3 regions of the Colwellia sp. Bg11-12 genome follow, and region 1 is predicted to be linked to each of the others. Evidence: predicted binding sites of a transcription regulator. Region 1 holds the regulator's gene; each other region holds the start of a gene.

Region 1 (7,763 bases):
GGCTAGATCTTGAATACCTAAGTCAGTTTCCAAGTACATCTTAGCAACAATGGTTTCTAGCTTTTCTATAAATTTTTCATCAACGGATAAGATAGCACTTTCGCTTGGAGTTAACTGTGACACTTTTTTTACGCTACTTTCTTTTTGTTGTTCTTTTTGATGGTCACGAAATTTATGTAAATAGTTCTGCTGAAGCAATTTACGATTTTCAATCAAATTTTCAATACGTATTAATAATTCCTGCTGATTGAAAGGTTTACTTAAATACTCATCCGCTTGTAAATTAAGACCGTGAAGGCGACTATCTAGGTCTGAACGGGCGGTAAGCAAAATAACGGGAATATGAGAAGTGAGTTCATTTTCTTTTAATTGTTTAAGTACTTCGAAGCCGTCAATGCCCGTTAACATAATATCGCACACGATAAGGTCTGGTATATATTCCTCGGCAATGAGCAGTCCTTGTTCGCCGCTCATTGCTAATAAACAATGATGTTGCTGTTCAACCACACGTTTTATGTGATTTTGCATATCGAGATTATCTTCAATAACCAACACGACATTATGTAAATGATTTTTTGTCTTAGTTTTATTATTATTTTGTTCTAACAGCAATGATGATACTTCGCTTTGAGATACACTCATTGGCACTTGAGTTTCTATTTCGACAGAGGTAGCTAAAGGGATTGATAGAGAAAACTTACTGCCTTTATTGTATTCACTGACTAAATTGATACGCCAGTTATGCGCTTTTACCAATTCATTAACTAAAGATAAACCAATACCTACACCAAAAACAGCATGATTTTTTTCATCATCAGCTCTTTGAAAGCGTTCAAAGATTTTACTTTGTGATGCTTGATTAATGCCTATGCCGGTATCTGTAATCTCTAAAATAACATTATCTTGATCAATATAAGCACTGACCTTGATGCTACCACCAGCAGGGGTATATTTAATCGCATTAGCAAGTAAATTAAAGATGATTTTTTCAAAACCCTGAGCGTCACATTCTAGCCAAAGATCGTCAGATATTTCAGCATCAAAGCTTAAATCATTTTGTTTAGCTAAGCGTGAAAATGAATCAATTGGCATAGCCATTAACTGGCTTAATCGATAAGTAGACAATGAAAGCTTAGGGTTGTCAGTAAGGCGTGAAAGTTCTAATAGTTGTTCAACCATACGAACTAACCGCAAACCATTACGCTTGGCGGTAGTAAGTTCCAGCCCCTCTTCTTTACTGTGAGCTTTGAGTAGGTATTGGTCTAAAATGCCATTAATAATTGTCAATGGTGTCCTAAACTCATGGGAAATGTTCGCAATAAACTTATCTTTTAAATCTAACATCTGCTTTTCAGCTAACTTTCGTGAAGTTAAATTAATAAAGGTAATAACAATAAGGGGTTGTTCTTCGCGGTCTGCCCACTGCAATTCAACCTGAACTGGGAATTCAGTACCATCGGCACGTCGAGCTGCACACTCTACTGAAATACCAATATCTTTACGTTGTAAGGCGTATACATTACTTTTGAAGCCAAAAAAGTAATGCATAGTATCTTCTGCAGAAAAAAGTGCACTGACATTCGTGCCTTTCAATTCATGTTCTAAACTTTGGAACAATTGAACCGCGGCAGGGTTTGACGATAATATTTCGCCGCCAGTTGATGTAGTCAAAATAGCATTATTAGAGGCTCGGACAATAGCTTTGTCTTCACTATTAAGAATTGAGCTGAGTAATTTATGGTTTGTCTGTATTAACTCTTTTTGTTCTTGTTGTTGAGTGAAAGCGTTTTCCTTGAATTCAAGCGTGTTTTTCCTTTTATTATAAGCAATAAGAATGACTAAAATAAAAGCAATAACGCCCCAAATACCAATAACAAAAGACTGCCAGAAAGAATTTGTAATGTAGTGCGCCCCAATTTCTAAACCAACGATATGAATGCTAAAAATAATACTCACCAGCAATAAAATGTAAAATTCGGGAAAGGTATCTTTTGAAATAGGTTTAGTCGGTCTTTGATTGTTTAATGATGCACTTGCAGCAAAAATAAGACCACAGTAAGGGATTAACGCTATTAAGTTGTTCGTATAATTGTCTTTATAGAGGGCTTGCTCTTGAAGAAGAAAATAACTATTAGTGTTATCAGCGAACAAAGCTAATGAGGCAATGGCTAGTGGCCAATAAATAGCGTGCCAAAACTTTTCACGACAAAAAATAACACAGCTCATTAGCCTGATAAAAATGAGGCCAGAAATAGTGATATGAAATAATAATGACGGTAATAACCTCTGATCTAACGCTTTTAAAAACTCTTCTGGCAGTAATACGAAATAGCAAAAACAAGTGACTGTAAAAAATAGTGCTGGCACTCGACCCGCAATGTATTTATTGAGTGGCGTTTCGCTGAGATGCGGGTTGGTTTCTATGGCCAGTAAGATAAAAAAGTAACTAAACAAAGAGAAGAAATCTTGCAGGATCGGGTTCGTGTTTATGTAGTCACCGGCAAAGATAACACCCGAAATAAAATCAACGATAATAGCGAGAGAGAAAAACTGCCAGAACAATTTTAATGAACGTGATCTGGTCTGTAAATAGCTATAAACAACAAAGAATACTGCGGTAGCCTGTAATAATATAGTAGGAAGCGATAGCAAAAGAGCAGAGGAAATATCAAGCGTGCTGGTGATCGTTGTATAGGGTAATAAGGTTAAAATTATTGTAATAAATAAAAGTGTTTTTTTATTAAAATATAGCAATGATGTGATCCAATATTAAAGTGGCATTTAGTATGTTGCCTAATCATGAGGCTTATTATTTTCTCCTTTAACTACTATAGTATACATTAATTTAACACCATATAAATGAATGAAAAACTTTCACTGGCTATTTATATCGCTGAGTAAATAGGCTAATTTTTCAATATTAGCATTCGATAATTGTCGATAATCAAAATAGGGGCACACAATTAAATTTTTAGCTTTATCAATAGCAAATTGCTCATCTAACCAAGTGAAATTAGCGGTTAGCTGGCCTGTCGATAGCAAATGCTTCGCATAAGTTCTTCCACAAATAATATGCAGGGTTTGCTTAGCGGTTGATAACTGAGGTGGAGAGAAAAATAAAGCCGTTTGTGAGTTGTGTTGAAGTAAATAGTTATCACGGTATTTTTGCCAAGATGGTGCAAGTGTTGAATAGTTGAATTTTTCTTTATCGAGTGCATAAAGTAACTTCGCATAAACATTAAATACTTTACGCCAGCCATTGCCGCAAGCTTGATTAACCATCTCTATTTCGCCCAAGGTTAGCGGCGATAGACAAGATAACTGTTGATATTCAAGCATACTTGGCCTGTTGCCAATATACACAGCGATAGTAAAGCTTGAGCAGCCTAAACCAATAACATTCAATGGTACTTAACTCATTTTACGTGGGGGTATGTTGAATTGTAAATTTATAATCGAGACAAGTAAAACGTCCTTAAAACCTTTTTGTTTGAATGTATGTAGTTACTGGCAAAGTTAGATCGATTGAAGATTATCAATGTCTACCAGATAACTAATATAAAATGTTAATATCGTATAGCTTTCTATGGCTATTTAAAGGTCCACGCGAGAAGTTTATCGAAAACAATGACATTCCAAGAGTAATGGCTTCAAATTTTGTTGGAGAAAACCGTTTTATATTTTATATTTGTGGCAGCTAAAAATATATTGCTTAGCTGCTGTTTAACCTGACTACAGTATCAATAATGAATTCTAAAAAAACATAATGGAGCGGAGTTATGAATGAAAAAATTGCAGCACTTAAGTCAGAATTAGCGCTTCTTAAAGAACAGTTTACTAAAAAAATTACTGATGCAGAAATTCGTTTAAAAAATATGATTGAACAAGACAGCCTAGATACTTCGGTTGAACGTGGCTATAAAATTCAAGCCTCTTTTGAAGAGCCCGCAGATTCTTTATCTAACGGAGAATGTGTCATTTTGCTGCATGGGCTTGCACGTTCGGCTAATTCCATGAAATCTATTGAAAAAAGATTGCTGGCAGAAGGCTATTTTGTGATAAATATCAACTACCCTTCTAGAGATTATTCGATAGAAGAGTTGGCTGAAAAAGTGATTTCTAAAGCGCTATTAATTTGTGAAAATCGTCAAGTTAACTTCGTTACCCATTCAATGGGGGGTATATTAGTTCGCCAATACTTAAGTATGCACAAAATACCCAATTTAAATAAAGTCGTTATGCTAGGCCCACCAAACAATGGCAGTGAAGTTGTTGATAAGCTTAGAAATGCACCTGGTTTTAGTTTTATAAATGGTGATGCGGGTATGCAATTAGGTACTGGCGAATTAAGTATCCCTAGCAATCTTGGAGATGCTAATTTTGATTTGGGTGTTATTGCCGGTAATCAGAGCATTAACTGGATATTATCCACACTTATTCCGGATAAGGATGACGGTAAAGTTTCTGTTGCTAGTACCAAGATTCGTGGCATGAATGATCATATTGAAATGGAAACTACACATCCTTTTATGATGAAAAATGAAAAAGTGATTGAGCAAGTTATTCATTATTTAAAATCAGGCAATTTTCAAAAATAATTACCCCAGAAAGCTTGCCTTTAATAACGACCTGTATATACTCACAGTAACAACTGTGTAAATTTACAGGCTTATCTTATGCTAAATGAAATCAGCGAATTACGCCCATTAACGAATCGACAGCAACAAGTTTTTGATTTGATCAAAGAAAAAATAAGCGAAACGGGTATGCCGCCAACGCGTGCTGAAATAGCCAAATTTTTTGGCTTTAAATCAGCTAACGCAGCGGAAGAGCACTTAAAAGCTTTAGCGAAAAAAGGCTATATAGAAATGTTGCCAGGTACGTCTCGTGGAATTCGTTTAACAGAAAAATTAATGGAAGAAGCGGGTTTACCCTTAATTGGTCGAGTCGCTGCAGGCGAACCTATTTTGGCTGAAGAGCACGTGGAAGATCATTATAAAGTTGATGGTAATTTATTTCATCCATCAGCTGATTATTTGCTTAGAGTAAATGGCGAAAGTATGAAAAATATTGGCATACTTGACGGTGATTTATTAGCGGTACATCAAACAACAGATGTACAGAACGGCCAAGTAATCGTTGCCCGAGTAGAGGAAAATGTAACGGTTAAACGTTATAAACGAGAAGGCAATATCGTTTATTTACATGCTGAAAATGAAGACTTCTCTCCCATAAAAGTTGATTTAGCCGTACAAGAATTTAATATTGAAGGTCTTGCTGTGGGGGTTATTCGTTCAGGAGACTGGATGTAACTTTGTTCACATACCCGCACTATATTTAAGCGATATTTAACGATTAAAAGTTAAGTATCTCTTAAACCTTTTAGTTTAATATTTTTTGCATATTTCAATGAAAATTTATGCATCAACACTTGCCTAATGTAATCCAATCTTTATGTTCCCATATATTGGTAAAGTTTAGCTTTCTCTTCTTTCGTACGCTTTTTATACAAACCTATCTCTTTTCTAATAATAATTCATATTTTAAGCTCGATTTAAACCACCTTATCTTTTTTTGTTTAAAAAATACTCACCTCCTCTCTTTACAACGAGTACCTTCGTATTTAATTGTTTATTTTTAATACTGTAGCTACAGCCCTTTGTTAATAGACTTTAGCCTATATTAGAGTTGATACTCTATTGTTTTTATTGGCTTTTATTTTAAATTAGCTCGATTTTTAATTTGACCCAGATCAACTTTTAAGTAATTCTAGATTGGAAAGTGTACAAATATAAATATAAGGCGATGTTGTAAACGCATATTGGTTGACAACAAAATTGCCAAGAAAATAATAAAAATCCGTATCTAAGGATGTATGTTGTCCTAGGTATCAAGTTTTAAACTTTTATAGGGTGAAGGAGATGTCGTGTGAAAAGACGTAACCTAGGTTGGCTGTCGTTGGGGAGTGTTCTTTCCAGTTCAGCTTGGGCAGATATGCAATTAAATCTGACCAAGGGTGTAACAGAAGTAAGTCGAGATGTTTACGATTTGCATATGTTAGCAATGTATATATGTGTAGCAATCGGTGTGGTTGTTTTTGGTGCTATGTTTTGGTCAATGGTGTTTCATCGAAAATCCAAAGGAGCTAAGTCGGCTGATTTTCATGAAAGCACAAAAGTAGAAATTCTCTGGACAGCAATTCCTATTGTCATTCTTATTGCCATGGCTGTACCAGCAACTAAAACACTCATTGATATGGAAAATAACGCGGATTCTGACGTTACCATTCAAATCACAGGTTCTCAGTGGAAGTGGCATTATAAATATTTTGATCAAGATATTGAGTTTTATTCTGTTCTATCAACGCCTCGTGAACAATATGAAAATCAACAAGGGAGTACGGCTGTTAAAGGCGAAAATTACCTTCTTGAAGTTGATAAACATCTGGTTATTCCCATCAATAAAAAAGTACGATTTTTAATTACCTCTGACGATGTTATTCATGCTTGGTGGGTACCGGCTTTTGCAGTAAAGCAAGATGCTAATCCAGGATTTATAAATGAAGCTTGGACCAAGGTTGATAAACCTGGCATTTACCGAGGTCAGTGTGCTGAGCTTTGTGGTAAAGATCACGGTTTTATGCCCATTGTTGTCGAAGTGAAAACAGAAGCTGATTATGCTCTCTGGCTTGATGAGCAACGCGAAATTAATGCGCAAGCTGCAGCCGCTGAAAAAGCATCTCTTACTGCCTCAGCATCAATGGACGAATTAATGACTCTGGGTGAAACCACTTATGTTGCCTATTGTGCTGCTTGTCATCAAGTTTCTGGTGTGGGTTTACCTCCTGCCTTTCCTGCACTTAAAGGGAGTGCTGTCGCTACAACGGGCAGTATTGCAAAACATATTGATATTGTTTTGAACGGTAAAGCGGGTACAGGCATGCAAGCTTATGGCAAACAGTTGAGCATGAAACAAATCGCTGCTGTTGTTACCTATGAGCGTAATGCTTGGGATAACAATACTGGAGATGCAGTACAAGCTGCGGATGTTCAAAATGTCGCTAAGAGCTCAGAAAAAGATGCTGAAGTATCAGAGCAAGTTGCAGAGGTCGTCGCTATAGTTGCCGAAGAAGCCCCAGCAGAAGATTTAGCTAAAGTTTATAGTGAAGATGAGCTGATGTTGATGGGCGAAAAAGTTTACATGAAAGCATGTGCAGCTTGCCACCAGCCTGCAGGTACGGGTATTCCACCCGCGTTTCCTGCCCTAAAAAATAGTGTAATTGCTTTGGGTGATGTTGCTCTTCATATAGATATGGTTGTTAACGGTAGCAAGAAAAATCCTGCGATGGCAGCTTTTGGTAGCCAGTTAACTAAAACAGAGATCGCCGCTGTAATTACTTACGAGCGTAATGCTTGGGGTAATAATACGGGTGATTTAGTGCAACCTGCAGCTGTTGATGCTGCCAGTGCGAAGTAGGGGGATATAAAATGACTACAGACGTTATAGAACAAGAATCGCACGACGATCATCATGATGACCATAAAATGAAAGGCATCAAACGTTGGTTGTACACCACAAACCATAAAGACATAGGTACATTATATTTATGGTTTGCTTTTATTATGCTACTAACCGGTGGCGCTTTAGCCATGGTTATTCGTGCAGAGTTATTTCAACCTGGTTTACAAATAGTTGAACCTGACTTTTTTAATCAACTAACTACCGTACATGGTTTGATCATGGTTTTTGGTGCGATTATGCCC
Region 2 (7,763 bases), on a different contig from region 1:
CGTTTAACTTCAAGACCCGCAATACGACCAGCATCTTTAGTAGCTTGACGTTGTGAATCGTTAAAGTAAGCAGGAACCGTGATTACAGCTTCTGTAACTGCTTCACCTAAAAAGTCTTCTGCTGTTTTTTTCATTTTCTTTAAAACTTCAGCTGAAACTTGTGGTGGCGCAACGTTCTTATCACGCGTAGTAACCCAAGCATCACCATTGTCAGCTTTAACAATACCAAATGGCATGATTTTAATATCACGCTGAACTTCTTCGTCTTCAAAGCGACGACCAATTAAACGCTTAATAGCATATAATGTATTTTTTGGGTTTGTTACAGATTGACGTTTAGCAGGTTGACCAACTAATGTTTCGCCTTCTTCTGTATATGCAATAATTGAAGGTGTTGTACGATCGCCTTCTGCATTTTCAATTACACGTGCTTTTCCGCCATCTAGTACAGCAACACAAGAGTTTGTTGTCCCTAGGTCAATACCGATTATTTTGCCCATCTTGAGGATCTCCGAATACTAATTAAAATAAAGCTTATTAAAGTAAGATTTTTTAATAAACCTGTTGATGAAACAAATAGTGGGGGCAGGAAAATTCTTTTCAACTATTTTGAAAGAAAAAAAGTAAATTTATTTCTTTATTTAGCTATTTATGAAGTTTTTTTGGTTCTTTTACTGAAATAAGGATAAAACACCTTAATAAAAAAGTTTTATCCTTAAAAACAAAAAAGCGGTAAGAAGTTTATGAGCAACTTCTTACCGCTTTTTATTATGTTTTTTTATTATGCTGTAGTATCAACTGCCGGAGCAGATTTAGAGACCATCACCATCGCTGGACGAATTAAACGACCATTGAGCTCATAGCCTTTTTGCATAACAGCAATAACGGTATTAGGCGCAACGCCTGCAACTTCTTGCATTGACATCGCTTGATGCAATTCAGGGTTAAAAGGTTCATTTTGTGGGTCAACACCTTTAACACCAAACTTCTCTAAAGAAGCAATTAAGCCTTGAAGGGTTAATTCAACACCTTCAATAATAGCGGTATTACTTTCATCTTCTTTATCAATATTCTCTAAAGCGCGTTCTAAATTATCAACTGAAACCAACATTTCAGCAGCAAATTTTTCTAAAGCAAACTTACGTGCTTTATCCACGTCTTGTGCGCTACGACGGCGAATATTATCAACTTCTGCTTTAGCACGAACAACAGAATCTTTTTGATCAGCAATGGTCGTTTGTGCTGAAGAAAGACTGAGTTCAAGCTCATTGATTTTTTCTTGCTCTTCGCTAATTACGTCATGTGCAAAAACATGTTGTACTTCAACTTGCTCTTCAGCTTGATCAATAATTTCTTGTGCCAAAGTTTCTTCAGGCGTTAAAGCTTCAGTTGATGGTTTAGCGGTATTTTTATTTTCTGTTGACTCATTAGTCATGAAAGCTCCAAAATAAACTAATAGTATATTTAACAATATAAGGGTTATATAAATCTGATAACCGTAATTATGGGGACTTCTTGCTACGTTTCAAGCATTAATGCCTATTTAATTAACTTTGTTTACACTCAGAGCTTGTTAGCACCTTCAAAAAATAGCATATCTTTTATATAGACATCCTATATTAAAGAAAGTAACTGAGGTTATCGAATCGCTGACCAACGCATAAAGGGCAAGTTTAAGCGGCTACAGGCTACGTTGTTGGTTTGATCAAAAAAAGACCATTATCTTCAATCAGCACCTTACCTTGAAGCTATTGAAATTCACTGAGCGCGAAAAATTGGCTTAAATAGCTATAAAGTAAATCATTTATAAAAAGTCAACTTTACAAGCCATTAAAATACAGCGAAACTGTTATTAACCCTAAGACACAAACAATTTACAGTGTAAACATGAGTAAAATTTTTAATACCATAGGTTTAATTGGCAAACCAAACCATGAAGGAGCAAGCGCAACAATTACCGCGCTTTATCAATTTCTGACAGAACAAAAGTACAAGGTATTAATTGAAAGCTCTGTTGCTCCTTCGATTGATATCGACGAGCTCGCTGTTAATACCTTAATGGAGATTGGTGAACAAGCTGATCTCGCAATTGTCGTTGGTGGTGACGGTTACATGTTAGGTGCTGCGCGCGTATTATCGTGCTACGACGTTGGTGTTATAGGGGTAAACAGAGGTAATTTAGGCTTTCTTACTGATTTATCACCTGATGAATTACTTGAACCTCTACAAGAAATTCTACAAGGTAAATCTCGCTGTGAACAACGTTTTATTATAGAAGCCGAAGTTTATCGTCATGGTAAGTTGAAAAGCTCAAACAGTGCCGTAAATGAAGCGGTACTTCATGCCGGAAAAGTTGCCAGCATGATTGAATTTGAAGTTTATATTGATGGTAGCTTTATGTTTAGTCAGCGCTCTGACGGCCTAATAGTATCAACACCTACGGGGTCAACTGCCTATTCAATGTCTGCAGGCGGCCCTATTCTGACGCCTAATTTAAATGCTTTATCTTTAGTTCCCATGTTCCCACATACTCTGACTAGCCGACCAATAGTCGTTGACGGTAACAGTGAAATAAAATTGGTGCTCGCCAATGAAAATTATGAAAACTTACAAGTAAGCTGTGATGGCCACGTAATATTGGCTGTTATGCCTGGCGATGAAGTTATTATCAGGAAAAGTGCATACACCCTTCGATTAATCCATCCTCTCGATCATGACTACTTTAATGTACTGCGCAGTAAATTAGGCTGGGGCAATAAACTTTATTAATTTTTAATAAATTCAACCTGTTGAATTTTTATGCGATTAACACTTGCACAAAACCAATTTACTGTATAAATTAACAGTTATATATTTATACAGTAATTTGGCTTCGAAATGCTTTTACAACTTAACATTCAAAACTTCGCAATTGTCCGATCTTTAGATATAGATTGGCGCAAAGGTATGACAACAATTACCGGAGAAACAGGCGCAGGTAAATCGATAGCGATTGATGCCTTAGGTTTATGTTTAGGTGATAGAGCGTTGACTAACGTTGTAAGGCCAAATACTAAAAAAGCAGAGTTAGCGGCTACCTTTGATATTAAGAAAAATATTTCTGCACAAAAATGGCTGAAAAACAACGACCTTTCCCTTACTGATGAACACGACCCTGAGCAAGATTACGAATGTATTTTACGCCGAGTAATATCGGCAGAGGGCCGTTCAAAAGCTTATATAAATGGCAGCCAAGTACCGCTTACTCAACTTAAAGATATTGCACAATTTTTAATAAGTATTCATGGCCAACATGACCATCAACTCATTGTAAAGCCAGCACAACAACGAAAAATACTTGATGAATATGCCGATCATCAGCATTTATTAGACGACGTTCAATATTATTATCAGCAGTGGCGGAATCTCCAAACAGAATTAAAGAAGTTGCAAGAAAGCAAAGAACAACGTGAAGCTAAACTGCAATTATTACAATACCAAGTAAATGAGTTAGACGAATTTTCATTGCAGATGGGAGAATTTGAAACGTTAGAAAGTGATTACAAGCGTCATAGTAACGGTCAGACCTTATTAAGTGGTGTATTGAAATCATTGCAGGTCTTATCTGAAAATGAAGATTTCAATATCACAGATAGCCTGAGAACTCATTGTGAACAATTGAATGACTTAGCCCATATGGATCCAAACTTAGCTGACATAGCAAAAACATTAGCAGAAGCACTGATTCAAATTGAAGATGCAAACGATGAGCTAAAGCATTACTACGATAGACTTGAACTTGACCCAGAAGCTTATCAAATGATTGAAGACCGCTATTCACAGGCGATTCAATTAGCTAAAAAACATCAAGTTGCACCTGAACACATACCCACATTGCATATAGAAATTAAACAAGCGTTGAACTTAATAAACTCAGACGGTTCAAGATTAGACACTGCCTATGTCGACATTGAAAAAGCTAAAGCCCATTATCTACAGTCGGCAAAAACGTTATCAACATCAAGAATAAAGTCAGCTAAAATAATGAGTAAAAAGATTACACTTAGCATGAAAGAACTCAATATGAACAATGGCGTATTTGAAGTTTCAGTCAATCAAATTGAAGTTGAGACATTATCACCGTTCGGGCTTGATGAAATAAACTTTTTAATCAGCCTTAACCCAGGTCAAAAATTAGAAGCGATGAATAAAGTTGCTTCAGGTGGTGAGTTATCACGCATTAGCTTAGCGATGCAGGTAATATTAGCTGATAAAGTTATTACGCCAACACTCATATTTGACGAAGTTGATGTAGGCATCAGTGGTCCGACAGCGGCAATGGTGGGTAGTAAACTGCAAGAGCTAGCAAAAAACACCCAAGTAATATGCGTTACTCATTTACCCCAAGTAGCCTGCAAAGGACATCAGCAGTTATTTGTCAGTAAATTAACAGATGGAGAATTTACTGAAACAAAAGTGACGGAACTAAGTGAGAATGGTAGAGTCCAAGAAATTGCTCGCTTATTAGCGGGAAATAAAATTACTGATAATAGCTTAGCTAACGCACAAGAGTTGCTTGCCGGTTAATAATACAATTTAACTTAAAGCAGATACGTGTCATTAAATAAACAGGTACAAAATAAATTGAAAATAGTTTTGTATCTGTCCGCTTGCTTAGTTATTATCCCTTCTTGAACTTATTAGGATAAATGAATAATCATGTTGTTTCGTATTTTAGCCCTTACTATCGCCTTATCTCTTTCTGCCTGCTCAAGCTGGGTTTTTCGTATTGACATTCCTCAAGGGAATTTTTTAGAGCAAAAGGATATTGATAAACTTCAAATAGGTATGAGTAAAGAACAAGTAAAATTTGTATTAGGTAGCCCCGTTGTTGTCGATGCATTTAACAACGACACTTGGCACTATATTTACTCATTAAAATCAGGGCGAAGTGAAGAACTAAACATTCAGAAAAAGTTTATTCTATCTTTCGACCAAGACTCATTAATTAGTGCTGAAGGTGACTTTGAATTAGCTGAAAGTTTTTATGTGCCTATGGTTAACTAATTAGCACTGTACTTTTAGTTCAATAAAAAAACGGCCTTAACAGCCGTTTTTTTTAATTTTAATTTTGCAGTAAATTTTTTAGCTGGCCTTATTTCGTCGAGGATCAACTCGACCACCCGTAACTTTATCTGCACGCCCTTCATCTTTTGCTTTTTCAGCTCGGCGTTTTCTAACCTCTTTAGGGTCAGCAATTAAAGGTCGATAAATTTCAATACGATCTAAATCTCGTAATTTATCCGTTAATTTAGCGGCGCGGTTCCAAATACCAACGTTATTGACCGTTAAGTCAATTTCTTCAAAAACCTTTAAAATACCAGACGCTATAATTGCCTCTTCCAATAGAGTTCCCTCATCAACCAACAGTGTCATTAATTCTTGCCGATTGGGTAAGCCATATACAACTTCTATTTGAATTTTACTTTGTACCGGTTCTTGCTCAGTTATTATGCTATCAACCATTAGAATGATAAACCTCTTTAGCTCTTTGTGTAAAAGCTTGTACCATATTATTTGTTAAGCTTGTAAAAACACGGCCAAAGGCCAAATCGAATACTTTACTCGAAAACTCATACTCTAAATGCAAACTTATCTTACAAGCTTCTTCAGATAATTCAGTGAGTTGCCAGTAACCCGATAACTTTTTAAAGGGACCGTCAACTAAATCAAGTTGTACTTTATTATCACCAATCAAGGTATTCTTGGTGGTAAACCATTTTTTTAGTACCCCCTTCGAAACCATCAAAGCAGCAGTAACTTCATTACCTTGCTGAGAAATTATCTTACTGTCACCACAATTTGGAATAAACTGAGGATAAGCGACAATGTCATTAATTAACTGATACATTTGCTCAACGCTATACATCACTAAAGCGCTGCGACTAATTACGGGCATTTATTTTCCTCAACTTTAAAGGGTAATGATAACAAAGCCGTGAGCAAAAGGCATTAAACAGAAAAATTGAAATTAATCATTCAAATATCAATAATTCTCCGTATAATGTTTGCGATTGCTATTTTTGATGGCAAACAAAATGGAAATATAATGGCACAGAAAAAAAAATCAAACAGCAATACTATTGCGTTAAACAAAAAAGCTCGTCATAACTATTCTTTAACTGATAAGTTTGAAGGTGGGATGAGCCTGCAGGGTTGGGAAATTAAAAGTATCCGTAGCGGAAAAGTTAATATTTCTGATTGTTATGTACACGTAAAAAACGGTGAAGCTTATTTACTGGGTGCTGAAATAATGCCGCTCAATGCTGCTTCTAGTCACGTAGTATGCGAACCTAATCGTGACCGCAAGTTACTGTTGAATCGACGCGAATTAGAGAAAATAACCGCCGCTGTAGAGCGTGATGGTTATTCATTAATTGCCACGGCGATGTATTGGAAAGCAAATTGGGTCAAACTCGAATTTTATTTGGGTAAAGGTAAGAAAGACCATGATAAGCGTTCTGATATCAAAGACAGAGAATGGGCTGTTGATAAAGGCCGATTAATGAAAAATAAGAATTTAGATCGATAACAAGTTAACAATTAACACGTTGTTTATTTAAAAGAAGCGCTGTACAATGCGCTTTATAGACTGAATAAGTTTATAATTAAGATGTAAAAACTTTGGGGCGGATCTAGGATTCGACAAGATTCATGAAACCCGAGGTGCATGCCCAGGGGCGGTTTGCCTGGTAAAAAGCCGCAAAACTATAATTGCAAACGACGATACGTTCGCACTAGCCGCTTAGGCTAGCCATCGCCTCAAAAATTCTCCTATTGTTTAGAGGATCGATGGTCACCCCAAATAGGATAGCGAGGGAAGCACGCTTAAGGCTGAACCGCGAAATAGTATTAAGCTCACCATGACGAAGCCTGTCGGTTGGCGTCTAATTGGTTAAACAAATAATCGACTAAGCATGTAGTACCAAGGATGTAGGCTTTTTGGACGGGGGTTCGATTCCCCCCCGCTCCACCACACAATACCCTTTACAATCAATAGGTTGTAAAGGGTTTTTTATTTTGGTACCAGAAAAATACCATACAAAAAACTTCCCCACAAACCCAAACAATATTCAATCATATAAATGCCTTAGATTTATATATTATGTTGCTAAAAAAAATATACATAAATTATTTTTTTAGAACAAAAATCAGAATTAAATTATCCGAAGTGCATTAATATTCTTTTGGCTATAGTTCAAATTTACTTAAACGTTGCTGATTTAATGGAGATTCCTCTCCAATCTCTTGCAATGCGTTTCTTGTATTTTTCAATAATATATCATTACTTATACCTAATTTAAGGCATACTCGAATATAATCAACTAAATCCTCAGCCTTAAAGCTTTTAAACATCTTCTTTAGGTCATCTTTGCTAATAACAGCTAGTATGTCAGCATCTTCCTTATTCCAACTATTACTCTTTCTCCATCGCTCTAGTATAATTATAGGGGTTTGAACTTGCTTTACTTGGTTGTATGCATCTTGCAATTTACTTCTAAACTCCTCACCTTCAACACCAAAGGGATGATATTCCATAGAGTCCATGTTTAGCATTTCAGGCTTATCTTTCATTGCATCAATATAATAATTTATTAAATCATCTGCCGTATCTGTATCGCCTAACTGTCTAATCAACTGAACAGATTTACTATACTGTGAACAGGAAAGGTCTTTAACTGAAATTTTTAAGCCTTTTTCAAATGCAGCTATAATTTCATCAG
Region 3 (7,763 bases), on a different contig from region 1:
AAAAAGCGCATGCTGAATTTATAAAATAATGCCTGTGTTATTTTACTCGTTGGAATTGGAAATTTATAAAGAAGTCTTCACATACACTTAGATAAAGCATTTCGATGATTTGTTCGTGTAGAGTTAGAAAGTTAATTAACTATCGGCTCTACACTTATTTTATTTTCAAGCCATTTTACCTGAGCTGCCTCATGGTCTCGCTTAAAAGCACACGTTTTATTTGACACTTCAATATTCACCCCAGAAAGTATCGACTTGTATACCGACAGCTCAAAAGTCTCCAAATGTTTATTTATAGTACTCTCTTTATCTAACCAGTTTTTATTGAGTTTACCTAACAAATTTAAATGTTGTTGTAGCGCTTGATTAATGCGATCTATTTGTTGGGTATTTTCGTCTTTAAGATTATTAGCTTTGCGTAATAACTTATATATTCTCGGTAGACGTCTCATTATTTTGTCAGCTTTCTCACTGGCACTTATTTTTAATTCTTCAGCGGTATTGACCCAATAATTTAAATTCAAGTTTGTCATTGCCCCACAACGAGACCCTAAAGTGCCCACACGAACTGAGCCACCGGCAAGCACTGAAGTTCCAAAAACTTTACCATCTGCTTTTTCATTGGCAATATTGCCGACCCATAAATCACCTTCCACAATAATTTGGCTATGAGAAATATATTGGGTCACTTTAATATCATTTTTTGCAAAAATATCAGCGTACTGTACAAACTGCGCACTAACATCACCTTCTGCTTGAAGTACTGTGTTGTTCTCTAAATGGTTATCTTCATAGACTTGGCGCCCAATAATTCCTAGAGCAATCGATATATTACCACCTGCAGCGATCGATGCTGATTCAACTATTCCGCCTATAACTATGTCTTCACTCGCAGATAATTCCATGCCTTCGCAAACATTTCCTTTAACATAAATCGAACCATCAAAACGGATGTTACCTGTGCCAACATCAATGTTTTCAACTTCGAGTAATGTGTTAACCGTGACACTATTATCTAAATGTTTTGGCATACCATCAATTGTTGCAATGAGAATGTTATTGTTTTCATCTGAAAAAGATGAACCGTCAGACTCTTCCAAAACTGACATTTCACCTGATACAGCATCAGTAATAGTTCCGAGGACATCAAAACCGTTAACACCAGCGGTTGGCGGTATTAACTTAGCTAACTTTCTACCTGTTTTTACGTGAATTAAATCACCTAATTCACGCATGTCTACATTGCCATTATCGAGTTTCTTTGGACACATAATGCGATCTGCGGGGTCATCTACTAAATATTTTATATATCCATCTTTTCCACTTGTGCTGGCTTTCCCCCTTGCTATTTCAGTTGTTATACTTTTGCCAGATTGAAGGTGTATGCCATCTTTAACAATATTAATGAGGTTTTCTTTAATGATGCCTTTGGTTATATTGTTTTCTTTTAATATTTCTATAACATTTGCATTTTTTATCTGTTTGCCGCCATACCCTGCAGTGAGTTCTAAGGTCACAGACATGTTTTCAGGGCCTATAGTGACAGTTAAACTAGCATCAACAGCATGAGCAATAATTAAAGAGGTGCCAGAGTTCTCTTTTTTCTCATCATTTTCATTGGCTTTTGCCACTTCTTCCAGTAGTAACGCCATTGCGCCGTCGATAAGTAAAAAAGCAGAGTACTCTGATAATTTAAATGCTGTTTGTAGTTTTTTGATGTTAGCTTTAGGCTGGCCTTCAACAGGAGTGATGGTCATTAATAAATCTTTACCTTCACTTTCAAGGGTTAACTTTATATCGCACATATATTTGTCATCGACTTTTATCGCATTAATAAATTAGGTGAGTTATGTTTATTTTCTTATCGTTACTTAATAAATATATACAGTAAAAGAAAGGTGTTATTAAGTTTTTTGATGCTTTTTTAGTTTTTCAATACGTTATTTATTCGTTCGATATTACTGTACACCCAACCTACCATAGGTTGATATTATATTATTTTATTTAATAAGTATTTAGAGTAGATTTTCTGGTAATAGTAACTATCCTTTAATAATAATAATTCATGGGTTTTATTAATGGAAAGAGCGTTCAACACATTTATTGCAAGACAAGCTATTTTAGATATAAACCTTAAAACGATAGGTTATGAACTTCTTTTTAGAGATAGCTTAGAGAATGTATTTAAAGAGTCATCTCCTGAAAAAGCAACTTCAAAAGTCATACTTCAAAATCATATTCTGGGTAATTTAACTGATGTTTGTTTTGGCAAGTTAGCTTTTATTAATTTTGATGAGTTCACATTGCTACAAAACTCGCCCTTGTTGTTTAACCCAAAAGATATCGTTGTTGAAATTTTAGAGACCATTAATATTTCAGACGAGCTTATTTTTAATGTTTCTCAGCTCCATAAAAAAGGCTATAGGGTTGCGTTGGATGATTATGACTTTTCAAGTAAATGGGATAGCCTTTTCCCTTATATTTCGATTATTAAAATTGATATTGAAGAGGTTTCTTATGATCAAATTAAGGAACTTAAAAAACGATTACATTCTACAGAGAGTCAAATAAAAATAATTGCTGAACGTATTGAAACTAATGAGCAATTTCAGCAGCTGAAAAAAATCGATATTGACTACTACCAAGGATACTTTTTTCACAAACCAGAGATAAAGTCAGGTACCTGCGTATCTCCTTTGAAAATAAATTTAATTCAACTATTTTTAGAAGCTTATAAACCAAATTTAGATTTTGATCAATTAACTCAAATTATTAGCCGTGATGTTACTTTGGTGAGCGGAATATTAAAGTTGGTTAATAGTGCAGCAGAGTGCGGTAATATTGAAATTACTTCTATTAAACAAGCTATTACCTATTTAGGTACAAATAAAATAAAGCAGTATGTCGCGATAATATCCATGTCGACATTATCATCTGAAAGTTCACCAGAGCTTTTTATCGAGTCATTAGTTCGTGCTAAAATGATGGAGCTAATCGCTGAAGAAAAACCACTTAGCCATCTCAAAGATAAAGCCTTCTTAACCGGTATACTAAGTAACTTAGACGCCATACTAAACATACCAATGAAAGATATAGTGAAAGACTTTATTTTTTCACAAGAAATTAAATTTGCCCTCACTAATGAGCAAGGAGAGCTATCTGAATTGTTAGCGTTGGCGAAGTATTATGAAGCGCCTAATAGCCAAAAGGGGCGGAGTTTTATTGCAACGGATAAGATCTCTGAAGCTACTCTTTTAAATTGTTATTATGAAGCATTAAAGTGGGGAGTGAGCATTGTCTAAGACTTCGCTCCTTTAATGATTAAGAGTGACAAAGTCGTGAAAGAAATAGCATCTTTTGCCATAGACAATCATCATAATAACGTATTAATAAATTTAACAATTAATTTTAGGAATATCTCGCCAGTTACTGGTGTACTGAGGACTTAAAAATTGGCGTTTCATTTGCCATGAGTTTGACTTTCCTTCAGCGCCTAACGTCAATGTACCTTGTCCGTAACGATGATTAATCGCATCAAGGCAATTCATTAATATTGGGTTTGAACTATCAGATAAAAATAAATCAGCTTGTCGGTATTGCTTGCTTTCAAGCACTATAGCACCGACACCACAGCGATAAAATTGTACACCTGAAATAAAAATTTCTGCAAGCATTAAGCTTACCGCTGTTGCAATATCGCAGCTATTATCTGTCGCTATGGGAAACGTATAAACCATTGTTTGTTTGTAGTAGTTTTCATCATGAGGTGAGCTTGATGCGAATATTAGCAGTTTTTTAATGAGCGAAGATTGTTGCCTCACTTTCTTAGCAACAATCGTACTATGGGTTGTTAAAGCTGCTTGTAAAGAATGAATATCGATAATACGCCGACCAAAGCTACGAGTAGAGAATATTTCTTGCTTAGGGGCTTTAATATCATCCCACGTTAAGCAACTTACACCATTAAGTTCATTGACGGTACGCTCAGTTATCACGCTAAATTGTTTACCCATAAACTTAGGGCATTGCATTGATAATTGGTGAGCGGTTTTAATGTTTTGCTGTATTAGCCGTTGAGATATTTTTTTGCCAACTCCCCAAACGTCATTCACGTGCATTTTTTCTAATATGTTTTTAGCACTTTGCGTATCATTAATAACCGCAACCCCCTTGTAGCCAGCCAGCTTTTTTGCTGCGTGATTAGCCGCTTTGGCTAAGGTAGAGGTTGTACCAAAGCCTACACCAACCGGCAAGCGAGTTTCTTTCCAAATAGCACGCCTAATTTCATGTCCGTATTGATGCCAATCTTTAATAACATTGCTGTAATTCTTAAAATGTAAAAATGATTCGTCAATACTATACACATATTGGTTATCACAATATCTCGCAATAACGTTCATCATTCTTTCACTTAAGTCGGCGTACAACTCATAGTTAGAAGAACGAACCACAACGCCATGTTTCTGTAATAATGCTTTTATTTGAAAGTAGGGCGTAAACTTTGGAATACCCAATCTTCGAGCTATTGGACAAACAGCACAAATACAGCCATCGTTATTGGTTAAAACAACGACAGGTTTATTTCTTATGCTTGGGTCGAATACTTTCTCGGCACTGGCATAAAAAGACACGGCATCAACTAGTGCATACATGCGGTTAATTCAGGTGCTGGGTGATGAAGTCGAATAGAACGTGTGACTATGCCTTCTAACTGAAAATCATCTTCGGGCTGAATACTAACCGGTGCAAAATCTTTAGATGCAGATAATAGCCGTGCTTGTTTTTTATCAATTAACTTACAGACAAAACAACCATTGTAATTTGCCACAATGACATCACCATTTCTAGCTGTGAGCGATCTGTCTACAATAAGTAAGTCGCCATCATAAATGCCCACGCCCTGCATAGATTCACCAGATGCTTGGCCAATAAATGTAGCGTTAGGATGTCTAATAAGGAGTTTATCTAGTGATAACCCCAGTTCTTTATATTCGGCTGCGGGTGATTCAAACCCTGAAATACCTGCTTCAATGTAAATAGGAATAACGTTCATCACTTAAATCTCACTGTGTTTTTATACAGTATAGTTTTTAAGTTGATTTTTGAAAAGAATAATTTAAATATCTTACAAGTAATGATTGCTTTCCTTTTGAAATAGAGACGTTAAAATCAGCCCAGCATTAATTTACAGGGTTAATATACATGCATGAAAATGCGAATTCGTTAGTGGTTCTTGATTTTGAAACTACAGGACTATCACCAAACCAAGGTGATAGAGCCATAGAAATAGGGGCAGTTAGAATTGTAAACGGTAAGGTTACCGACAAATTTCAATCGTTAATGAATCCTGGTTTTCGGGTTAGCAGTTTTATTGAACAATACACCGGAATATCTAATCAGATGCTCGCTAAGGTCGGTTCTTGTGATGAAGTGATGGCAGAATTTGCCGATTTTCTTGGCGATGATAATTTACTTGCTCACAATGCTTCTTTTGATCAAAAATTCTTGGACGCCGAGCTTAATAACATTTCTAGAAGATACTCGGGGCAATTTATTTGTTCATTACTTGTTTCGCGTAGAATTAACATAGACGCGCCTAATCATAAACTAGGGACACTTATTCGTTATAAAAACATTCCATCAAATGGGGCCTTTCACCGGGCTTTATTTGATGCTGAGATGACCGCAAAATTATGGTTATCGATGCTTGATGATATCGAAGAAAAAATTAACGGCGAGTTTGTGCCTTTTGCATTAATACAAAAGTTATCAAAGACAGCAAAAAGTGACGTAAATAAGCTGTTAGCTAAATGGTAACTTATCTTGTTGGTTTTTAATTTTTTATCTCAGGTATAATCACAGTTCAACGTTTAGTAGGGTTAACATCATCGACTACCCAGATAAAAAAGATCCAACAGAAATAAATGAGACATTGTCTTCTATAGCCGTATCAAATTTACAGCTTAAAATTGCGACCTTTAATTTGTTCAATTATCTTGAACCACCCAATGCTTTCTATGATTTTGAACGTATTTATAGTGCTGAGCAGTGGCGTAAAAAACAACATTGGATTGCTGAATATTTACGTGAGTATCAACCTGATATTATTGGCTTTCAAGAAGTATTTAGTCCTGAATCGTTAAAACAATTAGTTGCGGAGCAGGGCTATCATTATTTTGCAGTGGTTGATGAACCCCAAGTAATAGATGATTTTATTTACAAACGCCCGGTTGTTGCCATCGCTTCTCGCTATCCTATTATTGAGGTTGCTGCAGTAAAGCCAAATATTGAACTGGCGCAAACACTAGGTTTAACTCAGGACTTTTCTTTTAGCCGAAAAGTATTAAGGGCAACGGTTAACGTTCCTCACCTGGGGAGCTGTGATTGTTATGTTGTGCATTTTAAATCTAAACGTTCAATGATCGAACTTGATGAGCAAAACAAAAGTCGCTCGCCAGAGCAAACCATCATTGAAAGCCTAAAAGCACAAGTTGCTGGTGGTTGGGGCTCAACGATACAACGTGGCAGTGAAGCAACGCTATTAATGGTTGATATGATTGAGCGCCGTGAGACTACAAGTAATCCTATGGTATTAATGGGCGATTTTAATAACACCTTAACTGATGGTGTGTTAAGTCACTTACTGACAAATACCTTACGTTTTGTGTCGTCTATTGACCGTGACGCCTATCTTGCTCAATATTGTTTAAAAGATGGTTGGAATTTATTTCAAGCATCAATAATAAATGAAACGAGTAAAGAAGAAAAAATACCACGTACACCAACACATTATTTTGGTGCGAGTAGCTCTGTTCTCGACTATATATTATTGTCATGTGAGTTTGATGCCAGCTATCACGACAGCCTTTATCAGGTTAGCGGATATGATACTTACGATCGACATTTAATTAATCCCATTTTTGAGCGTGATGGCGAAAGTACCGATCATGGTATTGCGTTAGTAACATTGACGTTAAGGTCTTAAACGGTATAGGTCAGTTAAAAAGGGCATAACATTATGGCCTTTCTTCACGTAACTAAGTTAACCGCTTGAGGTCAAGTTTACTGCTCATTTTTAAATAAAGGGGTGTGTTTATTATTAATGGAGCCATAACAAATTATTGGCAATTATTTTTAGTTCAATGGTCAAGGGTACGTTATTTTTAGTAGAGGCGAGCGTGGGTGTTTGAATTTAATATAAATAGTGGATTGCATTTATAAGATTAATTTAACTTATATCCCCCATTTATCCATGATTTTTTTATAGGTTCCATCGGCTTTAATTTGTTGCAATGCGTCAGATAAATTAGCAACTATTGAGTTTGAGGTCTTGAGTCCAGTAGCAATAAATAGATCACCTGGGAAGTCATGTAGTTCAACGAAGGTTTTAATATCTTTCTTATCGAATCCAATACTTTTCATTTCACTGTCTATGGCAACAAAGTTAGTTAAAATAAAATCAATTCTTTTTTCAAATAACATCCCCCACATATATTTATAATTAACTGATAAATGCAGGTTGTCTTGAACCGAGAAACCAGCGTTCTTCAGATATTTTTCTGAATGATAGCCACGAATTGTACCAACAACAAACGATTTTGCTTCCTCAATATCACTAATGTTAATATCTGAACGGCTACGAAGCCCAACTAAGAAAGCTTTACTTTTAAATATTTGGCCAACCCATTGAAAGCTATTTTTGCGGTCAGCACTTTTCATTAAAGAAATCATGAAGGTATTTTCTTCCTTTAATGTCTGATCAT

The links. Region 1 encodes LexA, which represses DNA repair genes until DNA is damaged. Its sites were predicted from a motif close to TACTGTATNNNNATACAGTA; they were not measured.
Region 2: a site for LexA is predicted at 2,829-2,848, ahead of recN (DNA repair protein RecN). Genes of this name have one in related genera too.
Region 3: a site for LexA is predicted at 5,065-5,084, ahead of H4J39_RS00545 (LexA family transcriptional regulator). Genes of this name have one in related genera too.

Annotation. Positions count from the first base shown of each region.
Region 1 is NZ_JACGUZ010000059.1:250,113-257,875, forward strand. It holds gene H4J39_RS07035 (ATP-binding protein) at 1-2,754, opposite strand, end outside; gene H4J39_RS07040 (DUF6942 family protein) at 2,875-3,405, opposite strand; gene H4J39_RS07045 (alpha/beta fold hydrolase) at 3,780-4,598, shown strand; gene lexA (transcriptional repressor LexA) at 4,677-5,312, shown strand; gene coxB (cytochrome c oxidase subunit II) at 5,929-7,476, shown strand; gene ctaD (cytochrome c oxidase subunit I) at 7,488-7,763, shown strand, end outside.
Region 2 is NZ_JACGUZ010000022.1:13,876-21,638, reverse strand. It holds gene dnaK (molecular chaperone DnaK) at 1-500, opposite strand, end outside; gene grpE (nucleotide exchange factor GrpE) at 782-1,435, opposite strand; gene nadK (NAD(+) kinase) at 1,888-2,769, shown strand; gene recN (DNA repair protein RecN) at 2,878-4,566, shown strand; gene H4J39_RS00230 (outer membrane protein assembly factor BamE) at 4,699-5,046, shown strand; gene H4J39_RS00225 (RnfH family protein) at 5,125-5,505, opposite strand; gene H4J39_RS00220 (SRPBCC family protein) at 5,498-5,938, opposite strand; gene smpB (SsrA-binding protein SmpB) at 6,089-6,571, shown strand; RNA gene ssrA (transfer-messenger RNA) at 6,666-7,015, shown strand; gene H4J39_RS00205 (hypothetical protein) at 7,231-7,763, opposite strand, start outside.
Region 3 is NZ_JACGUZ010000036.1:5,238-13,000, reverse strand. It holds gene hflX (GTPase HflX) at 1-24, shown strand, start outside; gene H4J39_RS00560 (DUF342 domain-containing protein) at 132-1,805, opposite strand; gene H4J39_RS00555 (EAL and HDOD domain-containing protein) at 2,079-3,302, shown strand; gene H4J39_RS00550 (Y-family DNA polymerase) at 3,396-4,652, opposite strand; gene H4J39_RS00545 (LexA family transcriptional regulator) at 4,640-5,053, opposite strand; gene H4J39_RS00540 (PolC-type DNA polymerase III) at 5,203-5,817, shown strand; gene H4J39_RS00535 (endonuclease/exonuclease/phosphatase family protein) at 5,933-6,985, shown strand; gene H4J39_RS00530 (ABC transporter substrate-binding protein) at 7,234-7,763, opposite strand, start outside.